Regions from separate parts of the Micromonospora halotolerans genome, predicted to be linked through region 2. Evidence: riboswitches for the same ligand, from Rfam matches in the RefSeq annotation. Region 2 holds a riboswitch; the other holds the start of a gene.
What was found. A riboswitch is a leader RNA that binds a small molecule or an ion and turns the genes downstream of it on or off. The one in region 2 is predicted to bind thiamine pyrophosphate.

Region 1 (7,500 bases), 690 kb from region 2:
CGCGCGCTCGCCGGGCAGCCCCTCGCGAAGTTGCACCGGATCGGGCCGGACGTGGCCGAGGCGTGGCGCCGGGGCGACGACGGCACGGTCGACGCGCTCGCCGCGCTGGAGCTGCGCGGACTCGGGCTGCGCACCGGCCGGTAAGGTGTGCCGGTGCTGTACTTCCTGATCGTCGTCGCGGTCCTGCTGCTGATCTACGCGGGCGTCCTGGTGAGCTTCGTCCGCAAGGGCCGCCGGATCCCGCCGGCCGCGTACCTGGTCCTGGCCGGCCTGAACGGCCTGATCCTGGCCGGCGTGATCGCCTGGGCGGTCGCCCGCTGACCCGTGGTTAGGAGGGGCCCCCTGCTATACCGCAGGCGTTAACAAGGGGCCCCTCCTTTCATGCGGGCGGGATGCGGCGGCGAACGTCCTGCGCGGTGGACGGGCCCGGCTGCCAGCGCGATACCCAGGGCTGATCGGCCGGCGGGGTGACCACGCCCTCCTCGATCGAGGCGTAGCGGCCCGCGATGATCCGCTTCGCGGCGGCCACGTCCACCGAGTCGGTGTTCGACCACAGCCCGGTGAACAGCTCGTCCACGCGCAGCCGGGCCTGCCGGCAGAACAGGTCGGCCAGCTCGACGTTCTCCGGGTGCTCGGCGCGCTCGGCGACCGCCCGGACGCAGACCGCCGACATCGCGAACAGCTCCGCGCCGATGTCCACGACCCGGCCGAGGAACGCCTGCTTGCGCTCCATCTTCCCCTGCCAGCGGGACATTGCGTAGAAGGTGGACCGGGCCAGCTTGCGGGAGGTCCGCTCGACGTGCCGCAGGTGCCCGGCGAGCGGGCCGAACTCGTGGTAGGCCCCGGGCGCCTGGCCCTTGCCGACGGCCAGGGTGGGCAGCCACTTCGCGTAGAAGGCACCGGCCCGCGCGCCGGCCCGCGCCTTGCGGCCCAGCCCGGCGTCCGGGTCGATGATGTCGCCGGCCACCGAGAGGTGCGCGTCGACCGCCTCGCGGGCGATCAGCAGATGCATGATCTCGGTGGAGCCCTCGAAGATCCGGTTGATCCGCAGGTCGCGCAGGAGCTGCTCGACCGCCGCCGGCCGCTCGCCCCGCGCGGCCAGGGAGTCGGCCGTCTCGTAGCCGCGCCCGCCCCGGATCTGGATCAGCTCGTCGGCGATCTTCCAGGCCATCTCGCTGGCGTAGAGCTTCACCAGCGCGGCCTCGATGCGGATGTCGTTGCGGTCGTCGTCGGCGAGCAGGCAGCAGAGGTCGAGCATGGACTCCATGCCGTACGTGGTGGCGGCGATGAAGGCCAGCTTCTTGGCGACCGCCTCGTGCTCGCCGACCGGCCGGCCCCACTGGACCCGGTCGGCGGCCCACTCCCGGGCCACGTTCAACGCCCACTTGCCGGCGCCCACGCACATGGCCGGCAGCGAGAGCCGGCCGGTGTTCAACGTGGTCAGCGCGATCTTCAGGCCCTTGCCCTCGCCGCCGATCACGTTCTCCTTCGGCACGAAGACGTCGTGGAACCGGGTGAGGCTGTTCTCCAGGCCACGGAGCCCGATGAATTCGTTGCGCCGTTCGACGGTGATGCCCTCGCTGTCGCCCTCCACCACGAAGGCGGTGATGCCGCCGCGCCGCCCCTCCGCCGCCGGCACCCGGGCCATCACCACCAGCAGGGTGGCGACCGTGCCGTTGGTGGCCCAGAGCTTCACCCCGTTGAGGCGGTAGCCGGTGCCGTCCTCGGTCGGCTCGGCCGTGGTGGCGAGGCGGGCCGGGTCGGAGCCGACGTCCGGCTCGGTGAGCAGGAAGGCGGAGACCTCCCCGGCGGCCAGCCGGGGCAGGAAGCGCTCCTTCTGCTCGGGCGTGCCGAACATCTTCAGCGGCTGCGGCACGCCGATCGACTGGTGCGCGGAGAGCAGCGCGCCGATCGACGGGTTCACCGAGCCGGCCCGCATCAGCGCCCGGCAGTAGTGCAGGTTGCTCAGCCCGAGGCCGCCGTGCTTCCGGTCGATCTTCATGCCGAACGCGCCGAGCCGGGCCAGCCCGTGGAACACCTCGTCCGGGATGCGCGCGTCCCGCTCGATGGCCGCGCCGTCCACCTCGGAGTCCAGGTACGCCCCGAACGCCGCCAGGAACTCCTCGGCCCGCGCCGCCTCCGCCGGGTCGGTGCGGGGCCAGGGGTTGATCAGGTCGAGCTGGAAACGGCCGAGGAACAGTTCCTTGCCGAAGCTGGGCCGGTCCCAGGCCGACTCGCGGGCCGCCTCGGCGACCTGCCGGGCCTCCTTCTCGGAGACCTGGCCGGCCTCGGTCGGCAGCGGCCCGGCCCCGCCCGACGCGCCGGCCGGCGGCTGCGGAGGGTCGTCGATGGGCGCCACCCGCCCGGTCGGGCCGCTGTGTCCGGCGGGGTCGGGTCGGCTGTTCTGTGTCGTGGTCACGGCTGCCTCCTGGAGACCTCGGTCCGGCTGCGTCGACGTGCGACGAGAACGACGCTACCCCCGGGTGTTACCCAGGGGTAGCCTCGTGCGCACGTCCGATTTGGCAGGTCCGGGCGGTCAGTCGCCGGCCAGCGACCGCGGATCGTCGTCCTCGTCGTCGATGTCGTCGTCACCCCAGTTGCGCCGGGCGAACGGCAGGATCACCCAGAAGGTCAGGAACCAGAGCCCGGTGATCGTGCTGAGCAGGAACGCGATCGGGCGGTCCAGCACGAAGTCGGTGATCAGCAGGACCGCGCTGACCATCGAGATCAGCATGAAGCCGAGGCCGCCGCTGGCCATCCGGTGCGCGAACCGGACCAGTTCCGGCTTGCGGCCCTGGCGGAACAGCGCCCGGTGGAAGGCGACCGGCGAAATGATCATCGCGGTGGCCGCGGCGGCGGCCAGCAGCGCGACGATGTAGACGTCCCGCTGGAACTCGGTGGTCCGGGTGAAACCGTTGCTGAACGGCAGGGTCAGCAGGAAGGCGAACAGGATCTGCACCCCGGTCTGCGCCACCCGCAGCTCCTGGAGCAGATCGGCGAAGTTGCGCTGCCAGCGCTGCTTCTCGGTTTCCTTCGACACCCGCTACCTCCAGGGAAGACGGTACTGCCGGTGGGGGCCTCCCACCGGCAGCACAGCCTGTGCCCCGTCCGACCGAGCGCGAAACCGGTTCAGGATCCGCGGCGGATGCGGCCCGCGTACCGCGCCTCCAGCTCGGCGTTGTGCTCGTCGCCGCCGGTGATGTTGGCGGACAGGTAGACCGGGGGCTGCTCCCCCGCCGCGAGCAGCCGGGCGACCACCTCGGCGACGATCTGCTGCGCCAGCAGCGCGGCGGTGATCGACGAGACCGCGCCGACCGCGCCACCGCCGGGCAGCGGCAGGGTGGCGTCGCCGTACGGGGCGCCGTTGTCCAGCACGACGTCGGCGAAGTCGGCGAGCTTGCGCCCGGACGGGTGGCGGGACGTCATCCGGGCCGAGTGCTGCACCGACGTGATCGCCACCAGCCCGTGCCCGCGCTCCTTCACGATGGCGGCGAACTCGACCATCGCCCCGTTCACCCCCGAGTTGGAGGCGAGCACGAACACGTCCTGCGGCCGGACCGGAGCCAGCTCGTAGAGGCGGTGCGCCACGGCCGGCTCGCGTTCCAGCTTCGGGCCGAGCACGTCGGCCGGCTCGCCGCCGTGCAGCACCAGGTCGCGCAGCGCGATCCGGTTGGTGGGGACCAGCCCGCCGGCCCGGCCGGCGACCTCCATGGCGAGGGCCTCCGAGTGGCCGGTGCCGAACGCGTGCACCACCCCGTCGGCGCGCAGCGACGCGGTGATCAGATCCGCCGCCCGGGCCACGTTCTCCCGCTGGTCGGCGGCGACCCGGCCGATCGTCTCGGTCACGATCGCCAGGTACGCCTCGGCGCTCACGCCGCCGCCTCGCTTCGCTCCGCGGCGGCGCGAGGCGCCCCGCTGCTGAGCCGAATGGTTCGCTCGCTTCGCTCGCTCACGCTCATGCTTCCTCCGTCCCTCGGGGTCGGGCCAGCCACTCCACCGCGAAGTCGACCGCCGCCCGCTGCCTCATCAACCGGCCCGTCCCGTCGCCGACCGGCCCGAGCCGCACCGCGCCGGTGGCCTCCAGGTCGGCGCCGAGCCGGGCGAAACACTCCTCGTCCAGGCGCACGTCGTCCCACCACACCCACTCCCGGCCGCCGTCGGCGGTCAGCACGGCCGCGCCGCAGCGCTGCCGGGGCGGCGCCGGTTGCCGGTACTCCGCCAGGTGCAGGGACGTGTTGCTGCCGTGGTCCACGCCGAGCAGCAGCACGTCGGCGTCGAGGTCGTAGAGGCGGGCCAGCGGGGAGGCCTCACCCAGCATGTCGGCCCGCCCGTGGTCGGCGACGATCCCTGCGGCGGCCGGCCCGAGCGCGGCGAACGAGACGTACGGGTGGTCGCTGCGCAGCGCCCCCGGCCAGGTGCGGACCAGCTCGGCCAGCGCGCCCATGAAGCGGCTCGGCGTCACCGCCGGGTCGAAGCCGGGCATCCCGTCCCGGATCACCGGCCACCAGTCCGCCGGCACCGGCGGGTTGCTCCACTCGGCCGGGTCGCTGTTGTCCGGCGTGTGGGCGGGCACCACCACCGTGCCGGCCGGGCCGAGCACGTCGCGCAGGGCCAGCAGCACCGCCTCGGGGCCGCCGCAGAGGAAGCCCAGCGGGCGCAGGGAGGCGTGCACGAGCACGGTCCCGCCGGGGCGTACGCCGAGGTCGCGGAGCTGGGCGGCGAGCGACGCCCGGGTGTGCGGCCGGGCGGGGCTCGGTGTCATCGGCCGACGCGGGCGAGCACGGCCGCGGCCAGCGGGCCGGGCGCCTCGTCCGGGATCCAGTGGGTGACGCCGGGCAGCACCACGAAGCGGTAGTCGCCGGTGACGTGGGCGGCGCACGCCTCGGCGGCGGTGCGGCCGATCGCCACGTCCCCTTCGCTCCACACGAACGTCGTGGGCACACCCACCGGCCCGACGGCCTTCATGTCCGCTCCGGTCATGGCCCGGTACCAGTTCAGCGCCGCGGTCAGCGCGCCGGGCTCGCGCATCGGGTCGGCGTAGCGGGCCACCCGGTCGGCGTCGCCCACCCCGCCGAGCATCCGGCGCAGGGCCGCCGCGCGGAACGCCAGCAGCACCTTCTCCGCCTTGCCCGGCATGCGGAACAGCGCGATGTAGGACGAGCGGGCCTTCTGCCGCGGGTCGGTGGCGAGCGCGTGCCCCATGGCCGCCGGGTGCGGCACCGACACCGCCGTCAGCGTGCGGACCCGCTCCGGGTGCGCCGCCGCCAGGCCCCACGCCACGATCGCGCCCCAGTCGTGGCCGACCAGGTGCGCGGCGGTCACCCCGAGCGCGTCGAGCACGGCGGCCGCGTCGGCCACCAGCTCCGGGATCCGGTACGCCCCGACGTCCGCCGGCCGGGCGCCGGGCGAGTACCCGCGCTGGTCGAGCGCGTACGTGCGCAGCCCGGCGGCGTGCAGCGCGGGGGTCACCTCGTCCCACTCGCCGGCGTGCTGCGGAAAGCCGTGCAGCAGCAGGACGGGGTCACCGCCCTCGGGGCCGCCGGTGCGTACCTCGAACGTCAGCCCTCGCGCCTCGACCCGCATGATCGCCACCCTAACGGGCGATCGCCCTGCTGGGCCCGGGGCCGGGGTCGGTGCTAGCGTCTGCGACGAGACAACTTCACATCCGACAGGGGAGCGCACAGCGCTGAGAGTGCGGGCCGGTGCCCGCAGACCCTCGAACCTGATCTGGGTAATGCCAGCGCAGGGAGTTCGGTCGACCTCCAGCCGCGTCGCCGTCCGGTGACCACCGGGCGCGGCGTGCGTCTTCTCCTGGTTCCTCACCTGAACTGGGAGTCCGCCATGAACCACACCGACAGCAACCGCTGGCGCACCGTCGACATCGTCGTCGCCTCGGTGATCGCCGTCGCCTTCGGCGTCATCTTCTGGGCCTGGGGCCTGGTCTGGAGCGCCACGGACGCCGCCTTCGCCTTCTTCCCGCCCGCGCAGACGCTGATCTACGGCGTCTGGCTGGTGCCGGCCGTGCTCGGCGGCCTGGTCATCCGCAAGCCCGGTGCCTCGCTCTACTGCGAGCTGCTGGCGGCGGTCGTCTCCGCGCTGCTGGGCAGCCAGTGGGGCGGCATCGTCATCGTGCAGGGCCTGATGCAGGGCGTGGGCGCCGAGCTGGCCTTCGCGGCGTTCCGCTACCGCGCGTACCGGCTGCCGGTCGCCCTGCTGGCCGGCGCGCTGACCGGCCTGACCGCGGCGATCTTCGACTTCGTCTACTGGAACAAGGCCTACGACCTGGTCGACTACCGCCTGCCGTACGCCCTGCTGACCATCGTCAGCGCCACGGTGATCGCCGGCGCCGGCGCGTGGTTCCTCACCCGCGCCCTGGCCAACACGGGCGCCCTGGACCGCTTCCCCGCCGGCCGCGACCGAGCCCTGGTCTAACCACCACCCACCGAGACCGCGTTGATCAAGAGGTTTGCGTCGGCCGGACCGGTTCTCCTGACGCAAACCTCTTGATCAACCAAGCTGGGGCCGAGAGGGGAGGTGGGCGCGTGGGTGCCGTGGAACTGCGGGGGTTCGGGTGGCGGCACGCCGGGCGGAAGGGCTGGGCGGTGCGGGGGGTGGACCTGCGCGTCGAGGCCGGGGAACGGGTGTTGCTGCTCGGGGCGTCGGGGGCGGGCAAGAGCACGCTGCTTGCCGCGCTGGCCGGGCTGCTGCCCGAGGACTCCGGCGAGCAGGAGGGCACCGTCGAGATCGACGGGCTCGACCCGCGCAAGGCCCGGGAGCGGGTCGGCATCGTCTTCCAGGACCCGGAGACCCAGCTCGTGATGGCCCGCTGCGGCGACGACGTCGCGTTCGGGCTGGAGAACCGGGGGGTGCCGGCCGACGAGATCTGGCCCCGCGTGGACGAGGCGCTGCGCCGGGTCGGCTTCCCGTACGACCGGGACCGGCCCACCGCGGCGCTGAGCGGGGGCGAGCAGCAGCGGCTGGCGCTGGCCGGGACGCTCGCCCTGCGGCCGGGGCTCCTGCTGCTCGACGAGCCGACCGCCAACCTCGACCCGGCCGGCGCCGACCTGATCCGGCGGGCCGTCGCGGACGCCCTCGACCCGGACACCACGCTGATCCTCGTCGAGCACCGGGTCGCCGAGGCGCTGCCGCTGGTCGACCGGGTGGTCGTGCTGGAGCCCGGCGGCGGGGTACGCGCCGACGGGCCGCCCGAGGCGGTCTTCGCCGCGCACGGCGACGCCCTCGCCGCCGCCGGGGTCTGGGTGCCGGGCCGCACCGTGCCGCCCCGGCACGCCACCACCCCACCCGGGGAGGTGCTGCTCACCGCCGACCAGCTCGGCCTGCCGCCCCGGCTGGCCCCCACCGACCTTCGGGTACGCGCCGGCGAGGCGCTGGCCGTTCTCGGTCCCAACGGCGCCGGCAAGTCCACCCTGGCCCTGCTCCTCGGCGGCCTGCTCCGCCCCGGCACCGGTACGGTCACCGCCACCGCCGCCCTCGCCGGCC
Region 2 (7,500 bases):
CCGACCCGGGCGGCGGCCGTGGCCACGACCTCGGTGTCCTTGTCCGCCGCCATGCCGCGGAACCGGCCCTGCCGCTCGTCCAGCATCGGGCGGATCCGGTCGCGCGCCCGCTGGGCGCTGGCCACGTCGGTCAGGTTGAACAGGCCGGCGGTGAGCAGGTGGTCGCCGTCGGGGGAGCGGAGGGTGGCCCGGACCACCTGGTTGCAGCCGAGGCGGACCAGCAGGTCGGCGATCTCGCCGGTGGCCGCGACCGCGCAGCTGCCGCTGGAGTTCGTCTTCAACACCCGGTACGCCGGCTGCCCGTCCGCCACCACGAGCTGCTGGCCGGGGAAGACCTCCTTGGCGCTGAGCGCCGCCTGGTCGGTGTCCCGGGAGTCCAGGTCGGTGCCGTCGGGCGCGGCGGACTGCTCCACCACCGGCTGGCTGCTCTGCTGGCTGGCCGGTGGCGTGAGGGTCCGGTCCTCCAGGAGGGCGGCGACGGCCAGCCCGGTGAGGGCGAGCAGCATGAGCACGGCGGCGCCGCCGATCAGCACCTGCCAGGCCCGGCCGCCGCGCCGGCGATCGGGCCGGCGGGGCCGGGTCAGGTCCACCGGATCGGTGGTCCGGACGACGGGGTCGTCAGCGGTCGAGGTCGTGGCGGTCGACGCCGCGTGGGTCGACGCCGCCGGCCTCGGCGCGGCGGCCGGCGTCGGCTGCGGCACCGGCGGTGCGGGCGGCGGCACGGCCGGCGTGGGCTGCGGCACGGGAGCGGGCTCCCGGGGCGGGGCGGGCCGGCTCGGCGCCGGAGCCGGAGCCGGGGGCGCCGGGGCCGGCGCCCGGGCGACGTCGGCGGCCGGTCGGGCGGGTCGGACCGGTGGCGGCAGCGACGGGGTGGGGAAGCGGGACCGCGAGGGACCCGCCGGCGGAGCCGGCGCGTCCCCGGGCACGGACGGGTCCGATCCGGGCCGCGGGTACTCCAGGAAGGCGTCCTCATCGGACTCGTACCGATACACCATGTTGGCTACAGTAGGGGTCATTGTCCCTTTCGTGGGTAATATCGGCAAAATCTGGCGGAGTGGCGTCCCGTCCTGCCTGCCGCACCGTCGGGGGCGCCGCTCCCGGGCGGTGCGACAATGCCCGACGTGACCGGCGACCACTACTTCACCGCTGAACCCACGACCCCCGCCCAGCCGCGCAAGGTCGAGTTCTCCGTCGCCGGGCGCGACTACACCCTCGCCTCGTCCGCCGGCGTCTTCTCCGCCGCCCGGCTGGATCCCGGGACCGCGGTGCTGCTGCGCAAGGCCGACCTGCCGGCGTACGACGCCACCGGCCCGCTGCTCGACGTCGGATGCGGCTTCGGGCCGATCACCTGCGTCCTGGCCAGCAGCGCGCCGGCCGCCACCGTCTGGGCGGTCGACGTCAACCAGCGGGCCCGCGACCTCACCGCGGCCAACGCCGCCCGGGTCGGTGCCGCCGACCGGGTCCGGGTGGCCGCGCCCGACGACGTACCCGCCGACGTCGCCTTCGCCGAGATCTGGTCCAACCCGCCCATCCACATCGGCAAGGCGGAGCTGCACGAGCTGCTGCGGCGCTGGCTGCCCCGACTCACCCCGGACGGGGTGGCCTGGCTGGTCGTCGCCCGGCACCTCGGCGGCGACTCGCTGCACCGCTGGCTGGTCGAGCAGGGCTGGCAGGTCGAGCGGCACGCCAGCCAGAAGGGCTACCGGGTGCTGCGGGTCACCCGGTAATCCGGTGTCGCCCACACCCGCCCCTCGGGGAGGATGCCCGCGTGGGATACGTGGACGTGGCAGGGGTCGGGCACATCCTCCCGGACGGCCAGGAACTCTTCGCCGAGGTGTCGTTCCGGGTCGGTGAGGGCGCGAAGGTGGCGCTCGTCGGCCCCAACGGCGCCGGCAAGACCACCTTGCTGCGCATGGTCGCCGGCGACCTGCCGGTGAAGACCGGCGCCGTCGCCCGCGCCGGCGGGCTCGGCGTGATGCGCCAGTTCATCGGCATGATCGGTGACGAGTCGACCCTCGCCGACCTGGCGCTGACGCTCGCCCCGCCCGCGCTACGCGACGCCGGCCGCCGCCTCGCCGACACCGAGGCGGCCATGCGGGCGGCCGAGGTCCGCGGCAAGTACAGCAGCGCCGCCGGCAAGGCGCAGCTCGCGTACGCGGACGCCCTGGCCGCCTGGGGCGAGACCGGCGGGTACGACGCCGAGGTGCTCTTCGACACCGTCGCCACCATCGTCCTCGACCTGCCCTGGGACGCCGCCCGGGAGCGGCCGGTGCGCACCCTCTCCGGCGGCCAGCAGAAGCGGTTCGCGCTGGAACTGCTGCTCCGCGGCCCGGACGAGGTGCTCCTCCTCGACGAGCCGGACAACTTCCTCGACGTGCCCGGCAAGCGCTGGCTGGAGACCCGGCTGCGCGAGTCCGGCAAGTCCGTGCTCTACGTCTCGCACGACCGGGAGCTGCTCGCCCAGACCGCCGACCGGGTGGTCGCCGTGGAGGGCGGCAGCGCCTGGGTGCACCCGGGTGGCTTCGCCAGCTGGCACGAGGCGCGGGTGGCCCGGCACGCCCGCCTCGACGAGCTGCGCCGCCGCTGGGACGAGGAGCACCAGAAGCTGCGCGAGCTGATGCTCATGTACAAGCAGAAGGCCGCGTACAACGACGGGATGGCCTCCCGCTACCAGGCCGCGCAGACCCGGCTGCGCAAGTTCGAGGAGGCCGGGCCGCCGCCCGTACCCCCGAAGGACCAGGACATCCGGATGCGCCTGACCGGCGGGCGGACCGGGAAGCGCGCGGTGATCGCCGAGCAGCTCGAACTGGACGGCCTTACGTATCCCTTCGACCTGGAACTCTGGTACGGCGACCGGGTCGCCGTGCTCGGCGCGAACGGGACCGGGAAGTCGCACTTCCTGCGCCTGCTCGCCCGCGGCGGCACCGACCCGGACCCGGCCAACATCCCGGTCGACGGGGCGAAGCTGGCGCCCGTCGCGCACGGCGGGGCCGTACGCCTCGGCGCGCGGGTCCGGCCCGGCCACTTCTCGCAGACCCACGACCGGCCCGAGCTGATGGAGAAGACGCTCGTCGACATCCTGTGGCGGGGCGACGAGCACCGGGCCGGCATGGACCGGCACGCGGCCATGGCGGCGCTGTCCCGGTACGAGCTGGCCGGGCAGGGCGACCAGCGGTTCGGCACCCTCTCCGGCGGCCAGCAGGCGCGCTTCCTCGTGCTGCTGCTGGAGCTGTCCGGGGCCACCCTGCTGCTGCTCGACGAGCCCACCGACAACCTCGACCTGGCCTCCGCCGAGGCCCTCGAAGCGGGGCTGGACGCGTTCGCCGGGACGGTGGTGGCGGTCACCCACGACCGGTGGTTCACCCGCTCCTTCGACCGGTTCGTGCTGTTCCGCGGCGACGGCGAGGTGGTGGAGACCCCGGAGCCGGTCTGGGACGTCGGGTGAGGGCGCGCCCACCGGCATAGGGTGGATCTCGTGACTGAGATGACCTACCGCCGGCTCGGCGACTCCGGACTCGTGGTGTCCGTCGTCGGCATCGGCTGCAACAACTTCGGCCGCAAGCTCGACCTCGACGGCACCCGCGCGGTCGTGGACGCCGCGCTCGACGCCGGGATCAACTTCTTCGACACCGCCGACATCTACGGGGAGCCGCAGGGCAGCTCCGAGGAACTGCTCGGGCAGGCGCTCAAGGGCCGCCGGGACGACGTGGTGGTCGCCACCAAGTTCGGCATGGACATGCACGGGTTGAACGGGCCGGACCACGGCGCCCGGGGCGCCCGCCGCTACATCGCCCGGGCGGTCGAGGCGTCCCTGCGCCGCCTCGACACCGACCACATCGACCTCTACCAGATGCACGAGCCCGACCCGGGCACCCCCATCGATGAGACCCTCGCGGCGCTGGACGACCTGGTCACCGCCGGCAAGGTGCGCTACCTCGGCAACTCCAACTTCGCCGGCTGGCAGATCGCCGACGCCGACTGGACCGCCTCCTCCCAGGGCCGCACCCGCTTCATCTCCGCGCAGAACCACTACTCGCTGCTGGAGCGGAGCGTCGAGGCCGAGGTGATCCCGGCGTGCGAGCGGTTCGGGCTCGGCATGCTGCCGTTCTTCCCCCTCGCGAACGGCCTGCTCACCGGCAAGTACAAGCGGGACGAGGCCCCGCCCGCCGGCAGCCGGCTCTCCGGCGGCGGCCGGTACGCCCAGCGCCTCGCCGCCGCCGACTGGGACACCATCGAGGCCATCGAGGCGTACGCGGCCGAGCGCGGGATCAGCATGCTCCAGGTGGCCATCGGCGGGCTCGCGGCCCGGCCCGCGGTGACCTCGGTGATCGCCGGCGCCACCACGCCCGAGCAGGTACGCGCCAACGCCGAGGCGGGCACCTGGCAGCCCACCGACGAGGACCTCGACGCCCTCGACGCGATCCTCTGACCCACCTCACGCTGCCCCGGCACCCCGCCCGGTGCCGGGGCAGCGTGCTGTCCGGGGATGTGGCCGCATCCGCGCGTCCGGCGGCAGCAGCACGGAGACCGGCGCGTCGCGGGCGAGGAGATCCGCACCCCAGAGGTAGGCGGCGCTGCGTCCGGCGATCGCACCGTGCGCCGGCAACAGCAGCGCCACGGCGTCGCACCACATCCGGTGATCGCCGGCGCGGTGGCCGTCGCGGTGCACGTAGACGTCCGGCAGCAGCCGGATCCACGCTGGACTCCGCAGCATGGTCCAGGTCAGGAGCCCCTCGGCGACTGCGGTGCTGCCGCGGAACGGCGGACGGACAGCCGGCGGGGGACGCGGGCGGACGAGGGCATCCGGACAGCATGACGTGAGCGGGAGATCACCCGCTGTCTGCGTACTCCACCTCGGACGGTCGGTGGGAAATTCCCCACCCGCCCCTTGGCGGATCCGCGCACACGTCGTACGGTAGGCCCGCAAGTGACCCACGGGAGCCCGGTGCCACCGGGCTGAGAGGGGGGCTGGAAGCCCCCGACCGTCGAACCTGATCCGGGTAATGCCGGCGCAGGGAGGAGAGTTGCCGTGCCGTCCCTGGGACGACTGCATCTGATCACCGACACCCGGCCGGGTCGGCAGCCTCTCGCCGTGCTGCGCGCCGTCCTGCCGGTGGCCCGCGCCGAGCTGGTCGTCCAGGTCCGGGTGGAGGACGACGCCACCGACCGGGAGGCGTACGAGCTGGCCAGCCGGGTGGTCGGGCTGTGCCGGCCGTACGGGGCGACGTGCCTGGTCAACGACCGGCTGCACGTGGCGCTGGCGGTCGGCGCCGCCGGAGGCCACGTCGGCGCGGAGGACCTGCCGGTGGCGGCCGCCCGCCGGGTGCTCGGCGCCGGCGCCGTGCTCGGCGCGACCGCGCGGGAGCCGGGCGGCGCCGCCGCGGCGGTCGCCGCCGGGGCCAGCTACCTGGGCGTGGGCCCCTGTCACGCGACCACCACCAAGTCCGGCCTGCCCGAGCCGATCGGCCCGGCCGGGCTGCGGGCGGTGGCCGGTGCCGTGGACGTGCCCGTGATCGCCATCGGCGGGGTGACCGCCGCGTCGGTGCCGGCGCTGCGGGCCGCCGGCGCGTACGGGGTGGCGGTGGTGGGCGCGCTGTCGGCCAGCCCCGATCCGGGCCGGACGACCGCCGAGCTGATCGAGGCGCTGGCGTGCTGACCCGACCGGACGTCGCCATCGTGGGGGCGGGACCGGTCGGGCTGGCGATCGCGTGGCGGTGCGCGTCCCGCGGGCTGCGCGTGACCGTCCACGATCCCGCTCCCGGCTCCGGGGCCTCGCACGTCGCCGCCGGGATGCTGTCCCCGGTCGCCGAGGCGTACTTCGGTGAGCACGAGCTGACCGCCCTGCTCGCCGAGTCCGCCGCGCGCTGGCCCCGCTTCGCCGCCGACCTGGCCGAGGCGGCCGGCGCCGACGTCGGCTACCGCGCCGACGGCACCCTGGTGGTCGGGCTCACCGCCGACGACCTGGCCGAGGCGCGGCGGCTCTGGTCGTACCAGCAGGGGTGGGGACTGCCGATCACGCCGCTGCGCCCCTCGGAGCTGCGCGACCGCGAGCCGGCGCTGGCCCCGCGGGTGCGCGGCGGCGCGGTCGCGCCCGGCGACCACCAGGTCGACCCGCGCCGGCTGGTGCCGGCGCTGCGGGCGGCGGCCGAGCGGGCCGGCGCGGTGCTGAACCCGGCCCGGGTCGGCGCGCTGTCCGAGGTGGACGCCGGGGCCACCGTGGTGGCGGCCGGCTGCGGCGCCGCCGCGCTGACCGGGCTGCCGGTCCGGCCGGTCAAGGGCCAGGTGCTCCGGCTCCGCGCGCCCGGTCGCGGCGCGCCGGACTTCCGGCACGTGATCCGGGGGTACGCCGACGGCGAGTCGGTCTATCTCGTGCCCCGGGACAGCGGCGAGGTGGTGGTCGGGGCGACCGTCGAGGAGCGCGCGGACACCGAGGTGACCGCCGGGGCGGTGCTCCGGCTGCTCCGCGCCGCCGTCGACCTGGTGCCGGAGCTGGCCGAGTACGACCTGGTGGAGGCGACCGCCGGGCTGCGCCCCGGCACGCCGGACAACGCGCCGATCATCGGGGCGCTGCCCGGCCGGCCCGGCGTGCTCGTCGCCACCGGGCACCATCGGCACGGCATCGTGCTCACCCCGGTCACCGCCGACCTGGTCACCGAGCTGATCGTCACCGGCGAGCCGGACCCGCTGCTCGCCCCCTTCACCCCGGACCGGTTCGGGAAGGAGCCCAGGTGGAACTGATCGTCAACGGCGCGGGACGGGACCTGCCCGGCGGCTCGACCGTCGCCGACGTGGTCCGCGCGGTCACCGCTCAGGAACGCGGCCTGGCGGTCGCGGTGAACGGCGAGGTGGTGCCGCGCGGCGGCTGGTCGGCGGCCGTGCTGCGCGACGGCGACCGGGTCGAGGTGCTCAGCGCCGCCCAGGGCGGGTGAGCCGGATGTCCTTCCAGATCGGTGGGGTGGGCTTCGGCTCCCGGCTCATCCTCGGAACCGGCGGCGCGGGCAACCTGCACGTGCTGGAGCAGGCCATCCGCGCCTCCGGCACCGAACTGGTCACCCTGGCGCTGCGCCGGGTGGACACCGCACCGGCCGCCGCCGGCGGCCTGCTCGACCTGCTGGACCGGTGCGGGGTGCGGCTGCTGCCGAACACGGCCGGCTGCTACACCGCCTCCGAGGCGGTGAAGGTGGCGCAGCTGGCCCGGGAGGCGTTCGACACCGACTGGGTGAAGCTGGAGGTGATCGGCGACGAGCGCACGCTGCTGCCCGACGGGGTGGAGCTGCTGCGCGCCGCCGAGGAACTGGTGGCCGACGGGTTCACCGTCCTGCCGTACACCTCGGACGATCCGATCCTGGCCCGGCGGCTGGCCGACGTCGGCTGCGCGGCCGTGATGCCCGCCGGCGCGCCGATCGGCTCCGGGCTGGGGGTGACCAACCCGCACCACATCCGGCTGATCCGGCAGGGCGTGGACGTGCCGGTGATCCTCGACGCGGGGATCGGCACCGC

Region 1: linked by a shared signal. The riboswitch ahead of RMN56_RS18625 (ECF transporter S component) and the one ahead of RMN56_RS15435 (thiamine phosphate synthase) in region 2 are both predicted to bind thiamine pyrophosphate.

The regions. Positions count from the first base shown of each region.
Region 1 is NZ_CP134876.1:3,906,460-3,913,959, reverse strand. Features, by position in the region: gene RMN56_RS18660 (hypothetical protein) at 1-144, shown strand, start outside; gene RMN56_RS18655 (hypothetical protein) at 154-321, shown strand; gene RMN56_RS18650 (acyl-CoA dehydrogenase family protein) at 380-2,419, opposite strand; gene RMN56_RS18645 (DUF6328 family protein) at 2,537-3,040, opposite strand; gene RMN56_RS18640 (sugar isomerase domain-containing protein) at 3,130-3,873, opposite strand; gene RMN56_RS18635 (AAC(3) family N-acetyltransferase) at 3,956-4,762, opposite strand; gene RMN56_RS18630 (alpha/beta fold hydrolase) at 4,759-5,583, opposite strand; TPP riboswitch at 5,661-5,767, shown strand; gene RMN56_RS18625 (ECF transporter S component) at 5,842-6,432, shown strand; gene RMN56_RS18620 (ABC transporter ATP-binding protein) at 6,543-7,500, shown strand, end outside.
Region 2 is NZ_CP134876.1:3,217,046-3,224,545, forward strand. Features, by position in the region: gene RMN56_RS15410 (hypothetical protein) at 1-995, opposite strand, end outside; gene RMN56_RS15415 (class I SAM-dependent methyltransferase) at 1,122-1,727, shown strand; gene RMN56_RS15420 (ABC-F family ATP-binding cassette domain-containing protein) at 1,769-3,445, shown strand; gene RMN56_RS15425 (aldo/keto reductase) at 3,467-4,429, shown strand; gene RMN56_RS15430 (hypothetical protein) at 4,436-4,714, opposite strand; TPP riboswitch at 4,925-5,035, shown strand; gene RMN56_RS15435 (thiamine phosphate synthase) at 5,030-5,656, shown strand; gene thiO (glycine oxidase ThiO) at 5,650-6,738, shown strand; gene thiS (sulfur carrier protein ThiS) at 6,729-6,929, shown strand; gene RMN56_RS15450 (thiazole synthase) at 6,935-7,500, shown strand, end outside.